4 regions of the Lentzea sokolovensis genome follow, and region 4 is predicted to be linked to each of the others. Evidence: riboswitches for the same ligand, from Rfam matches in the RefSeq annotation. Region 4 holds a riboswitch; each other region holds the start of a gene.
What was found. A riboswitch is a leader RNA that binds a small molecule or an ion and turns the genes downstream of it on or off. The one in region 4 is predicted to bind cobalamin.
Positions count from the first base shown of each region.

Region 1: linked by a shared signal. The riboswitch ahead of metE (5-methyltetrahydropteroyltriglutamate--homocysteine S-methyltransferase) and the one ahead of cobN (cobaltochelatase subunit CobN) in region 4 are both predicted to bind cobalamin.
Region 2: linked by a shared signal. The riboswitch ahead of SK854_RS07310 (ribonucleoside-diphosphate reductase subunit alpha) and the one ahead of cobN (cobaltochelatase subunit CobN) in region 4 are both predicted to bind cobalamin.
Region 3: linked by a shared signal. The riboswitch ahead of SK854_RS25695 (FecCD family ABC transporter permease) and the one ahead of cobN (cobaltochelatase subunit CobN) in region 4 are both predicted to bind cobalamin.

Region 1 covers NZ_JAXAVU010000014.1:784,456-787,816, reverse strand. Annotated here, with positions in the region: gene metE (5-methyltetrahydropteroyltriglutamate--homocysteine S-methyltransferase) at 1-1,236, opposite strand, end outside; cobalamin riboswitch at 1,333-1,537, opposite strand; gene SK854_RS37455 (TetR/AcrR family transcriptional regulator) at 1,536-2,096, opposite strand; gene SK854_RS37450 (enoyl-CoA hydratase/isomerase family protein) at 2,173-2,913, shown strand; gene SK854_RS37445 (AMP-binding protein) at 2,906-3,361, shown strand, end outside.
Region 2 covers NZ_JAXAVU010000004.1:390,020-393,380, reverse strand. Annotated here, with positions in the region: gene SK854_RS07315 (FAD-dependent monooxygenase) at 1-301, opposite strand, end outside; cobalamin riboswitch at 718-929, shown strand; gene SK854_RS07310 (ribonucleoside-diphosphate reductase subunit alpha) at 1,041-3,361, shown strand, end outside.
Region 3 covers NZ_JAXAVU010000010.1:773,228-776,588, reverse strand. Annotated here, with positions in the region: gene SK854_RS25705 (3-isopropylmalate dehydrogenase) at 1-654, shown strand, start outside; gene SK854_RS25700 (YciI family protein) at 727-1,146, opposite strand; cobalamin riboswitch at 1,237-1,369, shown strand; gene SK854_RS25695 (FecCD family ABC transporter permease) at 1,403-2,425, shown strand; gene SK854_RS25690 (ABC transporter ATP-binding protein) at 2,425-3,165, shown strand; gene SK854_RS25685 (ABC transporter substrate-binding protein) at 3,162-3,361, shown strand, end outside.
Region 4 covers NZ_JAXAVU010000013.1:267,098-270,458, forward strand. Annotated here, with positions in the region: gene SK854_RS32525 (precorrin-8X methylmutase) at 1-171, opposite strand, end outside; gene SK854_RS32530 (hypothetical protein) at 168-1,199, opposite strand; cobalamin riboswitch at 1,208-1,342, shown strand; gene cobN (cobaltochelatase subunit CobN) at 1,378-3,361, shown strand, end outside.

The sequences.
Region 1 (3,361 bases), on a different contig from region 4:
CAGCCCGAGCCGGGCCTGCTGGGCCGCGGCCCGTTCCTCGTACGGCGCGCGGAGGCTGTGCTCCGGCCGCAACGACGCGATGCGCGCCCGGACGTGGTCGTCGCGGCGCGGGCCGGGCACCTGGCGCTGCGCCTCGTCGGCCCAGGCGCCGTCGGCTCCGTCGCGCAAAGCCTTGCCCAGCACCACGATCTCGCGGACCTTCTGCCGGGCGAACGCCAGCCGCGCCCGCACGTCCGGTTCGAGGGTCTCGGCCTCCAGGTCGTACGGCACGTGCAGCAGCGTGGAGGAAGACGAGACGACGACTTCGCGTGCCGAGCCCAGCAGCGCCGCGGCCTTCGCGAGAGCGGCGTGCAGGTCGGTGCGCCACACGTTGCGTCCGTCGACCAGGCCGGCCACCAGGATCTTGTCGCGCAGCGCGGGGATCGCCACCGACGTGTCCGGCGCGCTCACGAGGTCGATGCCGATCGCCTCGACCTGCGAGGAGGCCAGGATCGGCAGCGCCTCGCCCAGATCGCCGTAGTAGCCGGTGACCAGCAGCTTCGGCCTGCCCGGCAGCCCGCTCACCGTCCGGTACGTGCGGCGCAACGCGTTCAGCTCGGCCGGTGTGCGGTCGGCGGCGAACGCCGGTTCGTCGATCTGCACCCATTCGACGCCCTCGACGCGCAGGCGGCCGAGCAGTTCGACGTACGCCTCCAGCAGCCGGTCGAGCAGCGTCAGCGGTTCGAAACCGGGGACCGTGCTCTTGGCCAGCAACAGGTACGTGACCGGGCCGAGCAGCACCGGCCGGGTCGTGATGCCGAGTTCGAGCGCCTCGCGGTACTCGGCGATCGGCTTGTCGCCGGCCAGCCGGAACTCGGTGTCCGGGCCCAGTTCCGGCACCAGGTAGTGGTAGTTCGTGTCGAACCACTTCGTCAGTTCCAGGGCCGCGGCGCCGTCCCGGCCGCGTGCAGCCGCGAAGTAGGTGTCCAGTTCGGACAGTCCGAGGTCGCGGAACCGCTGGGGGATCGCGTCGAACAGCAATGACGTGTCGAGCACCTGGTCGTAGAACGAGAAGGTGTTCGACGGCACGGAGTCCAGTTCGGACAGTTCGGCCCAGGTCCGCGCCCGCAGGTCTCGGGCGGTCTGGTGAAGTGCGGCTTCGTCGATCTTCCCGGCCCAGTACTGCTCGACCGCGCGCTTCAGTTCGCGCTTCGGTCCGATCCGGGGGTAGCCGAAGACGGTGCTGCCGATGGTCACAGGCTCTCTCCTCGCGAGCGTGCGGAAGCACCGGAGACACGCGAGCAGGGCGGCACGGAGCCGCGCCCGAGAGGCTCCGGAGCACCGCGCGCCGGGTCGGCGCGCGGACCGGCGGCAGGTCTTCGGACTCGTGGGCGTCTTGCGTGCTCCTACCGGCCGTCGCTTCCCAGGTCTGGCAGACCCAGTGCTTCTGACGGCTTTCGTTCCCACTCACCGCTGCGGGGCAGTCCCGGACTCGCACCGGGTTCCCTTTTGCTCCACCCGGAACGAGTCCGGGTGAACCGCTGGCAGGACCGACACTAGCGGGCGGCGCCGAGCATGCCCAGCGCCATCGCGCCGTACTGAATGGTGAGATCACTCAAGTTGACCGGCCCGTCCGGGGAGTACCACCGGGAAACGCCGCTGCACATCTCCAGCAACGCCAGCCGCGCGACGCTCGGATCGGCCACCGTCAGCTTGCGCGCCTTCACGCCGTCGTCGATCGCGTCCTGCCAGAAGCGCTCGTAGCGGTCGCGCAACGCCACGATCTCCTCGCGGCGCTCGCCGGTCAGCGCGCGCATCTCGCCGTCCACCACCGCGGTCTCGCGCGGCTTCTCGGCGTGCGCCCGCACGTGCATCTTGACCAACGAGACGAGACGGTCCGTCTCGTCACCGGTGATCTGCTCGGCCTTGCCGATCAACTCGGTGAGACTCGTGCGCATGATCTCGACCAGCAGGTCTTCCTTGGTGCCCATGTAGTGGTAGAGCGTCGCCGACGACAGCCCGGCGGCCTGCGCGAGGTCGCGGATGCCGGTGCCGTGGAAGCCGCGTTCGGCGAACAACCGCACGGCGGCCTCGCGGACCCGTTCCTCCGTCGTCATCTGCTGCCTCCCTTGACCGCCTGGACGCCCTCACTCTAGCGTCAGGCCCGATCGATCGATCGATCGAAGGGGAGAGATGACCGTCGACTACTCCTGTGCCGAGGGCATCGCGCAGGTGCACCTGAACCGTCCGGAACGGCTCAACGCCGTGGTCCCGGCGCTGGTCGAGGACCTGCTGGCCGCGTTCGCACGGGCACGGGAGGACCAGGCGCGGGTGATCGTGCTGGCGGGCCGTGGCAAGTCGTTCTGCGCCGGCCACGACCTGAAGGAGCCGGTCCCGGTCGAGACCGAGGAGCAGACGCGGGCACGACTGGAGCGCATCCAGGACGTGACTCGCGCGATCCGCGACTTCCCCGGCATCGTGATCGCCGCGGTTCACGGCTACGCGCTGGGCGCGGGCGCGGAGTTCGCGCTGGGATGCGACCTGGTCGTGGCGCAGACCAGTGCGGAGTTCGGGTTTCCCGAGGTCGGCGTGGGGCTCAGCGTGACGGGTGGGATCTCCAGCCTGTTGCCGAAGCTCGTCGGACTGGCGCGCGCCAAGGAGATGCTCCTGCTCGGCGAACGGATTCATCCTCCCCGCGCGCACCAACTGGGGCTGATCAACTCCTACGCCCTGAACCACGAGAAGCACGCGATGAAGCTCGCGCGCCGCATCGCCGAACAGCCACCGGTCGCGGCCGGGCTCGCGAAACGGGCGCTCGACCTGGGCCTCGACTCGACGCTGGAGCAGGCGATGGCGACCGAGGTCGACCACGCGATCGTCACGAGCCTGTCCGGCGAGGGGGACGAGCCGCGGGAGGAGTTCGGCCGTGGCTGACCTGATCTCCGCGCTGCGGACGGCCGTGACGCGGTGGCCGGACAAGACCGCGTGGACGTTCGATCCGGGCGGCTCCTTCACCTTCGCCCGGATCGACGCGCTGTCCGACGGGTACGCACAGGCGTTGCGGGACAGGGGGATCCGCGCGGGTGACCGGGTCGCGATCATGCTGCGGAACGTGCCGGAGTTCCCGCTGATGTGGTTCGCGCTGATCAAGCTCGGTGCCACGGCCGTGCCGCTCAACGTCAAGTACCGCTCGGTCGATGCTTCCCACGTGCTGCGGACCGCCGAGGTGGTCGCCGTGGTCAGCACCGAGGAGTTCCGGCCGCTGCTCGTCGATCACCTGGTGCACCACGTCGAGCAGCTGGAGCCGGTCGACGGGTTCGTGCAGGGCGAGGTGTCCGCGCCGGTCAGCCTCCAGTTCACCTCGGGTACCACGGGAAAGCCG
Region 2 (3,361 bases), on a different contig from region 4:
TCGGCTGCTGGATGCCCAGCAGGAAGGTGAACGAGGAATCCAGGCCGCCGGGCGTGGGCTTGGGGATGGCGGCGAAGGCTCCGCCGACCGGGCGCTGCCTGCCGCGTTCCAGAAAGCGATCCAGCAGTCCGCGCATCGCCAGGACTTCCAAACTGCGAATGTGCAGACTCACAATCCGCACGAACGACGACGAGGGCTCCGGTTCCTTTTCGAGAACGAGCACCTGCACGTCGTGCAGTCGCACTTCGGCGGCCAGCATCGCGCCGGTCGGACCGCATCCGGCAATGATCACGTCGAACATGAACCACCCGTTCAGCCCTGGCATCGGCGGCTCAGTGTGGGGCTCCTCGGATCTAGTCGCAAGCGAAATACGGTGAACGATGTATTCACGGTGTGCACACAGCTGCGCGACGAGATCGTGGCCTGGGGCCTGGCGCCGGGTGCGCACCTGAAACGCCGAGTTCGCCGACGGCGACCCCGAGGAGTTGATCGCGCGGCTGGACGCGTTGATCGACGAGGCAGCGGGCAACCCCTACCTCGGCGAGGCGCTCGGGGCGTTGCGCGGGCAGCTGCGGCGGTTGCGACTGGCCGCTCGCCGGAACGCCCGGCGATGTCGTTCCACATCCACGACAGCCTGCGCGCCCTGGCCGACGTCCTCTGGGCCAACTGAGCGACACGCCCACTAGATGTAGTTGCTCGTGGCTCGACGGCGCCCATGTATTGTGCTCCGAAGCTGGTTCGGCCGATCCTCCAGATCGGTCGTCGCAAGAGGGAACCCGGTGTGAGTCCGGGACTGCCCCGCAGCGGTGAGTGGGAACGAAAGCCGTCAGAAAGCACTGGACATCGATGTCTGGGAAGCGACGGCCGGTAGGCGCCTGGCGACAGGCTCGCCCATGAGTCCGAAGACCTGCCAGCGCCCCGCACGTGCCTGCGTGCGGGCGTCCGCGGCCCCGAGGGAGGGCGGGAGGACGTGGCGGTCGCGCGCGCCCGTTCACTCCTCGCTGTCCCCGTGGCCACCCGAGCTCGCGAGGAGAGAGCTAGTGACGGCGGTCGACACGGTCACCACCACTATGCGCGTCAAGAAACGCAACGGTTCACTGGAACCCGTTGACTTGAACAAGATCGTGCGCGCGGTGGAGCGCTGCACGGTCGGTCTGCACGACGTCGACCCGCTGCGGGTCGCCACCAAGACGATCAGCGGCCTCTACGACGGCGCCACCACCGAGGAACTGGACCGGCTGTCGATCCAGACCGCCGCGGCGCTCGTGTCCGAGGAGCCCGAGTACTCCAAGCTCGCCGCCGGCCTGCTCGCGGCGTTCATCGAGAAGGAAGTGCGCCGCCAGGGCGTGATGTCCTTCAGCCAGAGCATCGCGCTCGGCCACGCGGAAGGCCTGATCGGCGACGCGACCGCGGAGTTCGTGGCCGCCAACGCCCGCAAGCTCGACGACGCGATCGACCTCGACGGCGACCGGCGGTTCGAGTACTTCGGCCTGCGCACGGTCTACGACCGCTACCTGCTGCGCCACCCCGCGAAGCGTTCGGTGATCGAGCAGCCGCAGTACTGGCTGCTGCGCGTCGCGTGCGGTCTCTCGCAGACCGCGACCGAGGCGATCGACTTCTACCGGCTGATGTCGTCGCTGGCGTACCTGCCCAGCTCGCCGACGCTGTTCAACTCCGGTACGCAGCACACCCAGATGTCGTCGTGCTACCTGCTGGACTCGCCGCGCGACGAGCTCGAGTCGATCTACGACCGCTACAAGCAGATCGCCCGGCTGTCGAAGTTCGCCGGCGGCATCGGCGTGCAGTGGTCCCGGGTCCGTTCGCGCGGTGCGCTGATCCGCGGCACGAACGGCCACTCCAACGGCATCGTGCCGTGGCTGCGCACGCTCGACGCGTCGGTCTCGGCGGTCAACCAGGGCGGCCGACGCAAGGGCGCCGCCTGCGTGTACCTGGAGACGTGGCACCCGGACATCGAGGAGTTCCTGGAGCTGCGCGACAACACCGGTGAGGACGCGCGCCGCACGCACAACCTCAACCTGGCGAACTGGATCCCGGACGAGTTCATGCGCCGCGTCGAGGCGGACGGGGACTGGTCGCTGTTCGACCCTGACGAGATTCCCGAGCTGGTCGACCTGTGGGGCGACGAGTTCGACCGCGCCTATCGCGGCGCGGAGGAGGCCGGCCGCGCCGTCCGCACGGTCAAGGCTCGTGACCTTTATGGACGGATGATCCGCACGCTCGCCCAGACCGGCAACGGCTGGATGACGTTCAAGGACACCGCGAACCGCAGGTGCAACCAGACCGCGTCGCCGTCGAACGTGGTGCACCTGTCCAACCTCTGCACGGAGATCCTCGAGGTCACCAGCGACGAGGAGACCGCGGTCTGCAACCTGGGCTCGGTCAACCTCGGTGCTCACGTCGAGGGGTCCGACATCGACTGGGAACGGCTGCGTGCCACGGTCCGCACCGCCGTCGTGTTCCTCGACCGCGTGATCGACATCAACTACTACCCGACCGAGCAGGCGGCGCGCTCCAACCCGCGCTGGCGCCCGGTGGGTCTCGGTGTCATGGGCCTGCAGGACGTGTTCTTCAAACTGCGCCTGCCGTTCGACTCGCCGGAGGCCCGTGAGCTGTCGACGCGCATCGCCGAGGAGATCTACCTGACGGCCCTGGAGTCGTCGGCGGAGCTGGCCTCGTCCGCGGGCGCGCACCCGGCGTTCCGGGAAACCCGTGCCGCCAAGGGAGATCTGCAGCCCGACCTGTGGGGCGTCACGCCCACGCAGACCGAGCGCTGGAGTGCTCTGCGCGAACGCGTCAGCGAGCACGGCCTGCGCAACTCGCTGCTGATCGCGATCGCGCCGACCGCGACGATCGCGTCGATCGCCGGCTGTTTCGAGTGCATCGAGCCGCAGGTGTCGAACACGTTCAAGCGCGAGACGCTGTCCGGTGAGTTCCTGCAGATCAACTCCTACCTGGTGCGCGAGCTCAAGGCTCGCGGCCTGTGGACGGAGGCCGTGCGCAACCGGCTCAAGCAGGACGACGGCTCCGCGCAGGGCATCGCCGAACTGCCGGAGGACGTGCGTTCGCTGTTCCGCACGGCCTGGGAGCTGCCGCAGAAGGCGCTGATCGAACTGGCCGCCGCGCGTGGCCCGTACGTCGACCAGAGCCAGTCGCTGAACCTGTTCGTCGCCTCGCCGACGATCGGCAAGCTCTCCTCGATGTACCTCTACGCCTGGAAAGCCGGGCTCAAGACCACGTACTACCTGCGCTCCCGTCCGGCGACGCGCATCCAGCAGGCGACCACGACGACGACCACGGCGGTGCCCGTCGTGACGTCGGACGAAGCCATCGCCTGCTCCCT
Region 3 (3,361 bases), on a different contig from region 4:
GCGGGCAACGGCGGCCTGCTCCGCAAGGACACGCCGCACGAGATCGCCACCGAGGTCTCGCTGAACACCTCGTTCGGCGTCGAGCGCGTGGTTCGGGACGCCTTCGCGCGTGCGTCGAACCGTCAGCGCCGGCACCTGACCTTGGTGCACAAGACGAACGTCCTCACGCACGCCGGCTCGTTGTGGTCGCGCGTCGTGGAGGAGGTCTCGCTGCAGCACCCGGACGTCACCGTGGCCTACCAGCACGTGGACGCGGCGACCATTCACATGGTCACCGACCCGGGCCGTTACGACGTGATCGTCACCGACAACCTGTTCGGCGACATCCTGACCGACCTCGCCGCCGCCGTCACGGGTGGCATCGGCCTGGCCGCGTCGGGAAACATGGACGTGACCCGTCGCAACCCGTCGATGTTCGAGCCGGTGCACGGTTCGGCGCCGGACATCGCGGGCCAGGGCATCGCGGACCCGACGGCCGCCGTGCTGTCGGTCGCGCTGCTGCTCGACCACCTCGGCGAGCACGAGTCGGCCCGCCGGATCGAGGCCTCCGTGGCCTTTGATCTCGCTACCAGGGACCACCAGTCGCCTGGGGCCACCTACGCCATCGGCGACCGTCTCGCGGCACTCGTGTCGTCGAACGTCCGCACTGGCTGAGGTTCATCCGCTAGACGTTTTGAAGCCCGGCCGGAGAATCCCCGGCCGGGCTTCGGCGTTTCCGCGCGTCGGTCAGAGCTGGCCGTTGGCCTCACGCCACGCGCGCTCCTTCTGGATCCACTCGTTGTCCTGCGGGAACTCGTCGATCGTCGGCACGCGCCGGATCTCGGTCTTGAAGCCCGGGCCGGTCAGCGGCATGCGCTTGGCCCACTCGATCGCCTCCTCCTTCGAGGACACGTTGAGCAGGTAGAAGCCGTTGAACAGCTCCTTGGTCTCGCCGTACGGGCCGTCGGTGACGACCGGGGGTTCGGCGGAGTAGTCGACGACGACTCCCTCGGACGGCTCGGAGAGACCCTCGGCGGCCAGCAGCACACCGGCGCGGATCAGTTCCTCGTTGTACGCGCCGATCGTCTCCAGCATCTTGTCGAAGTCGAACTCGCCCATGTTCGCGTAGGCCTCGTCGGTGGCACGCATGATCAGGATGTACTTCACGGTGGATCTCCTCGCTCGGTGTCTTCCTCGGTGACGTCCACAGGTCGAACGGGCCGCGGGCCGGATCGACATCACACCCGGAGAATTTTCGAACTTTCTGTTTTCGCAGGTAGGGTCGGGTCAGTCGTGCGTGGGGGAAGACCGGTCGAAGTCCGGCGCTGACCCGCAACGGTAGGTCCCACCTGGGACGAGCCCGAACACCCGCTCACGGTGCCCGAGAACTTCCGACTCCGCCGTGGACTGCGGGAAGGACCCAGTGCTCTCCAAGATCAGCGTGCTCGTCGGCGTGCTCGCCGTCAGCCTCGTCGCGGGCGTCGCGCTCGGCCCCGTCTCCGTTCCGTTCGACCTCACGCTCGAACTGCTGTGGGCGGCGCTGACCGGTGGCACGATCCCCGCGGACCTCGCCGGGCAGTACCACATCGTCTGGGACATCCGGCTTCCCCGCGTCCTGCTGGCCGCGGTCGTGGGAGCGGGTCTGAGCACCGTCGGCGTCGCGATCCAGGCGATGGTGCGCAACGCGTTGGCAGACCCCTACGTGCTCGGCATCTCGTCGGGCGCGAGCGTGGGGGCGACGGCGGTCGCGACGCTCGGAATCCTGTCCGGCCTCGGCGTCTACGCGTTGTCGGTGGGAGCGTTCCTGACCGGTCTCGGCGCCACGGCCCTGGTCTACATCACCGCGCGCACGAGCCGAGGGCTCACACCGTTGCGGCTGGTGCTGACCGGGACCGCGCTCGCGTACGGGTTCTCCGCCGTGGCGATGCTGCTGGTGTTCCAGGCGCCGCGAGGTGAGGCGGCGCGGGCCGCGATGTTCTGGCTGCTCGGCAGCCTCGGCGGCGCGAACTGGCAGTCGCTGCCCGTCGCCGCCGTCGTGACCGCGGCCGGCATCGTCTACCTGACGACCAAGGCGCGGAAGCTCAACGCGCTGGCGATGGGCGACGAGACGGCGACCACGCTCGGTGTGGCGGTCAACCGGTTCCGCACGCACCTGTTCATCGTCACTGCCGCCATGACCGGTGTGCTGGTGGCGGTCAGCGGCGCCGTCGGATTCGTCGGGCTGATGCTGCCGCACCTGACGCGCATGGTGGTCGGCGCCGACCACCGCAAGGTCCTGGCGCTCGCACCGCTGGCCGGAGCGTCGTTCCTGGTCTGGGTCGACGTGGCCGCGCGGATGCTCGCGGCGCCGGAGGAACTGCCGCTCGGCGTCATCACGGCCGCACTCGGCGTGCCGTGCTTCATCTTCCTGATGCGCCGCAGGTCCTACGTCTTCGGAGGCCGCTGATGCGCGTCGAACTGCACGACGTCACCGTCCGGAACATCATCTCCGGCATTTCGTTGAACGCCTCCGGTGAGGTCGTCGGCATCGTCGGCCCCAACGGCAGCGGCAAGTCGACGACCTTGCGGTGCGTGTACCGGGCGCTCAAGCCCGACGCCGGCACCGTCCTGCTCGACGGCGAGAACGTCCACAAACGACACGACGTCGCCCGCCACCTCGCCGCGCTGACCCAGGAGTCGCAGGTCGAGTTCGACTTCACGGTCGCCGAGGTCGTGGAGATGGGCAGGCTGCCGCACGACCGCGATCCCGCGCGTGATTCCCGGGTGGTTTCCGAGGCACTGTCCACCGTGGACGTTTCGCATCTCGCTTCGCGCAGCTTCCTCAGTCTGTCCGGTGGTGAGCGTCAGCGCGTTCTCATCGCTCGCGCCATCGCCCAGGAGCCACGCGTGCTCGTGCTGGACGAGCCCACGAACCACCTCGACATCCGGCATCAGCTCGACGTTCTCCGGCTCACACGTGGGCTGGGCGTCACGGTGTTGACGGTTCTGCACGATCTGAACCTCGCCGCTTCCTTCTGCGACCGGCTGTACGTGCTGGACGAAGGCCGGATCGTCGCCTCCGGCACGCCCGTGGACGTGCTCGTGCCTGAACTGATCGCCAAGGTTTTCCACGTCACCGCGCACGTCGTGCGGCATCCGACCACAGGAGTTCCCCAGCTCCTGTTCGACCAGGAGGTCACCCCTTGAGAGCCGTTGTTCTTGCCGCTGTGCTGGTGGTGTCCGGCTGCGGCGCCACGGTCGCCCAGGACACCTCCGCATCCGACCCGGTGACCGTCACGAACTGCGGTCAGCAGGTCACGTTCGACAGGATTCCGTCCAAAGTGGTCACCAACGACACCGGCATCACCGAGTTGATGTTCGCGCTGGGGTTGAAGGATCGGAT
Region 4 (3,361 bases):
GTTCGGGGAGAAGGCGACGTCGTCCGGCAGGTCGGTCATGCCGCACGCGTGGATCATGCGGACGACGACTTTCGCGACGTCGGCGGGGAACCTGGTGAGGTCCGACTCCGCGCGAATGGTGGCGAAGGACTGGCGGTAGATCTCCGCCCCGTCCTTGATGTACTGCGTCAACGGATCTCCTCGTAGCCGTCGCCGGTCGCGACGAACTCGGTCACATCGCCGGCGGGACGGCCGCAGCGGCGGGCACAGCCCGACCAGTGGACGGGACGGTCATGCGGGGTGCCGAGCCACGCGCGCGCGTCGGCCCGTACGTCGGACAGCGACTTCGCGCAGCCGGGGCGGCCGGTGCAGGCGCTGACGCCGTGCCACGGGGAGGCCGGGTCGGTGATGAAGCCGGAGGTGTCGGTGCCGGCGGGGACGACCAGGCTGCGCCACGGCGTCAGGCGCAGGGCGACGCCGGGGAGTTGGTGGGCGTCGAGCCGGCCGAGCGGGACGCCTGGCGTCAAAGGTGAAGGTGCGACAGGAGTCACAGCCGGGGTGATCCGCGGGGCGTCGGAGGCACCGAAGTGAGCGGTGATCTTTCGCACACCGTCGTCTACTTCGGACAGGCGCCAGGCCTGCCCGCGGAGCTGCTGGAAGAGGCGGGCGGCGGTGAGCACGGCGTCGACCGGGTCGGTGACGCGGACGCCGGTGTCGCGGCCGGCGAGGAGGAGGACCCACGGGGAGGGGGTGGTGCGGGACGCATCGCCGCCCGTCTGGCCCACATCGCTGCTGACCAGGCCGAAGTCGCCGCCCAGCCCGCTCACCGCGGCCCCCGCCGTCACCAGGAACCTTCCCGGCAGATCCGCCATCGCCGGGTCCGCGCACAGGGCCGAGTCGATCGCGTCGACCAGCGCCTGGTTGTCCTCCAGCGGGGCGGCGATGATGTTGCGGATCCGCTCGTGCGACGCCGAGGGCAGCAGGCCGGCCGCGGCCAGCCGCGCGCCCAGTTCCACGCCGTCGGCCAGCCCCCTGATCTGGAGGTTCGCCCGCGAGGTCAGTTCGATCGAGCCGGAGCCGAGTTCGAGCGACGCGAGGCGCACGACGTCCCACTGAGCAGCGGAAAGAGTGCCGCCCGGCACCCGGATGCGCGCCAGCCCGCCGTCGGCCGCGGCGTGCAGCTCGACGGCGCCGGGGCAGGCGTCCGGGTGACTACGCATAGGTCGGACTGTAACCCGCCGGTTAGGGTGAGCCCGAACGACGAAGCGCAGGAGGAAGCCGGTGCGAATCCGGCGCGGTCCCGCCACTGTGACCAGCGAACACCGCTGGGAGTCAGGAACTCCGCTTCGCCAGTCACCCGCATTTTGGGGCGAGGACCCCACGAGGGATGGAGCCTGCGTGATCCTGCTGCTGTCGACCTCCGACACCGACCTGCTGTCGGCGCGTGCGAGCGGTGCCGAGTACCGGCTCGGCAACCCCGCGCGACTCACGACCGACGACCTGCCCGAGTTGATCCAGGACGTCGGCCTCGTCCTCGTGCGCATCCTCGGTGGGCGCCGGATGTGGGAGGAAGGCCTCGACTGGCTGCTGGCGTGCGGCCTGCCGGTGGTGGTGCTCGGTGGCGAGCAGCAGCCGGACGCGGCGCTGATGGAGCTGTCGACGGTGCCCGGTGGCGTGTGCGCCGAGGCGCACCTCTACCTCGCGCACGGCGGTCCGGCGAACCTCACCGAGCTGCACAAGTTCCTGTCGGACACCGTGCTGCTGACCGGCCACGGCTTCGAGGCCCCCGCCGCCACCCCCACGTGGGGTGTGCTGGAACGGGAGACCGAGGGCACCGGTCCGACGGTCGCGGTGCTCTATTACCGCGCGCACCACGTGGCCGGGAACACGGCGTTCGTCCACGCCCTGTGCGACGCGATCGAGGCCAAGGGCGGGAAGCCCCTGCCGGTCTTCTGCTCTTCGCTGCGCACCGCCGAACCCGAACTGCTCGACGTGCTGCGCCAAGCCGACGCGCTCGTCGTGACGGTGCTCGCGGCGGGCGGCACGAACCCCGCGAAGGCGTCCGCAGGTGGCGACGACGACGCGTGGGACGTCGGCGCGCTGGCCGCGCTCGACGTGCCGATCCTGCAGGGGTTGTGCCTCACGTCGAGCCGCGAGTCGTGGGACTCCAACGACGACGGACTGTCTCCTTTGGACACCGCGACGCAGGTCGCGATCCCCGAGTTCGACGGCCGGATCATCACGGTCCCGTTCTCCTTCAAGGAGATCGACTCCGACGGCCTCACCGTCTACGTGGCCGACCCGGAACGGGCGCTGCGCGTCGCGGGCATCGCGGTCCGGCACGGCAGGCTGCGTCACATCCCGGTCGCGGACCGCAGGATCGCGGTCATGCTGTCGGCGTACCCGACCAAGCACTCCCGCATCGGCAACGCGGTCGGCCTGGACACGCCGGCGTCGACCGTGCGGCTGCTGAAGGCCATGCAGGAACACGGTTACGACATCGGCGACGCGCTGCCGGGCGTGCAGGAGCTGGACGGCGACGCGCTGATCCACGCGTTGATCGCCGCCGGTGGCCAGGACGCGGACTGGCTGACGCAGGAGCAGTTCGAGAGCAACCCCGTGCGCATCGCCGCGGCGGACTACCGGGAGTTCTACGAGACGCTTCCCGAGGACTTCCGCGAGTCGATGCAGGAGCACTGGGGCGAGGCCCCGGGCACGCTCTTCGTCGACCACAGCAAGTCCAAGGACGGCGAGATCGTGCTGGCCGCCTTGCGGTCCAACAACGTCGTCGTGATCGTGCAGCCGCCGCGCGGGTTCGGCGAGAACCCGATCGCGATCTACCACGACCCGGACCTGCCGCCGTCGCACCACTACCTCGCGGCGTACCGGTGGATCGAGTCGAACTTCGGCGCGGACGCGGTCGTGCACGTCGGCAAGCACGGCAACCTGGAGTGGTTGCCGGGCAAGACGGTCGGCATGTCGGCGTCCTGCGGCACGGACGCGGCGCTCGGCGACCTGCCGCTGGTCTACCCGTTCCTCGTCAACGACCCCGGTGAGGGCACGCAGGCCAAGCGGCGCGCGCACGCCACGCTGGTCGACCACCTCGTGCCGCCGATGGCCCGCGCCGACAGCTACGGCGACATCGCGCGGCTGGAGCAGCTGCTCGACGAGTACGGCAACATCTCCGCGATGGACCCGGCCAAGGTGCCGGCGATCCGCGCGCAGATCTGGACGCTGATCAAGGCCGCGAAGCTCGACCACGACCTCGGACTCGACGACCGGCCCCACGACGCGGAGTTCGACGAGTTCATCCTGCACGTCGACGGCTGGCTGTGCGAGGTCAAGGACGTCCAGATCCGCGACGGCCTGCACATCCTCGGCG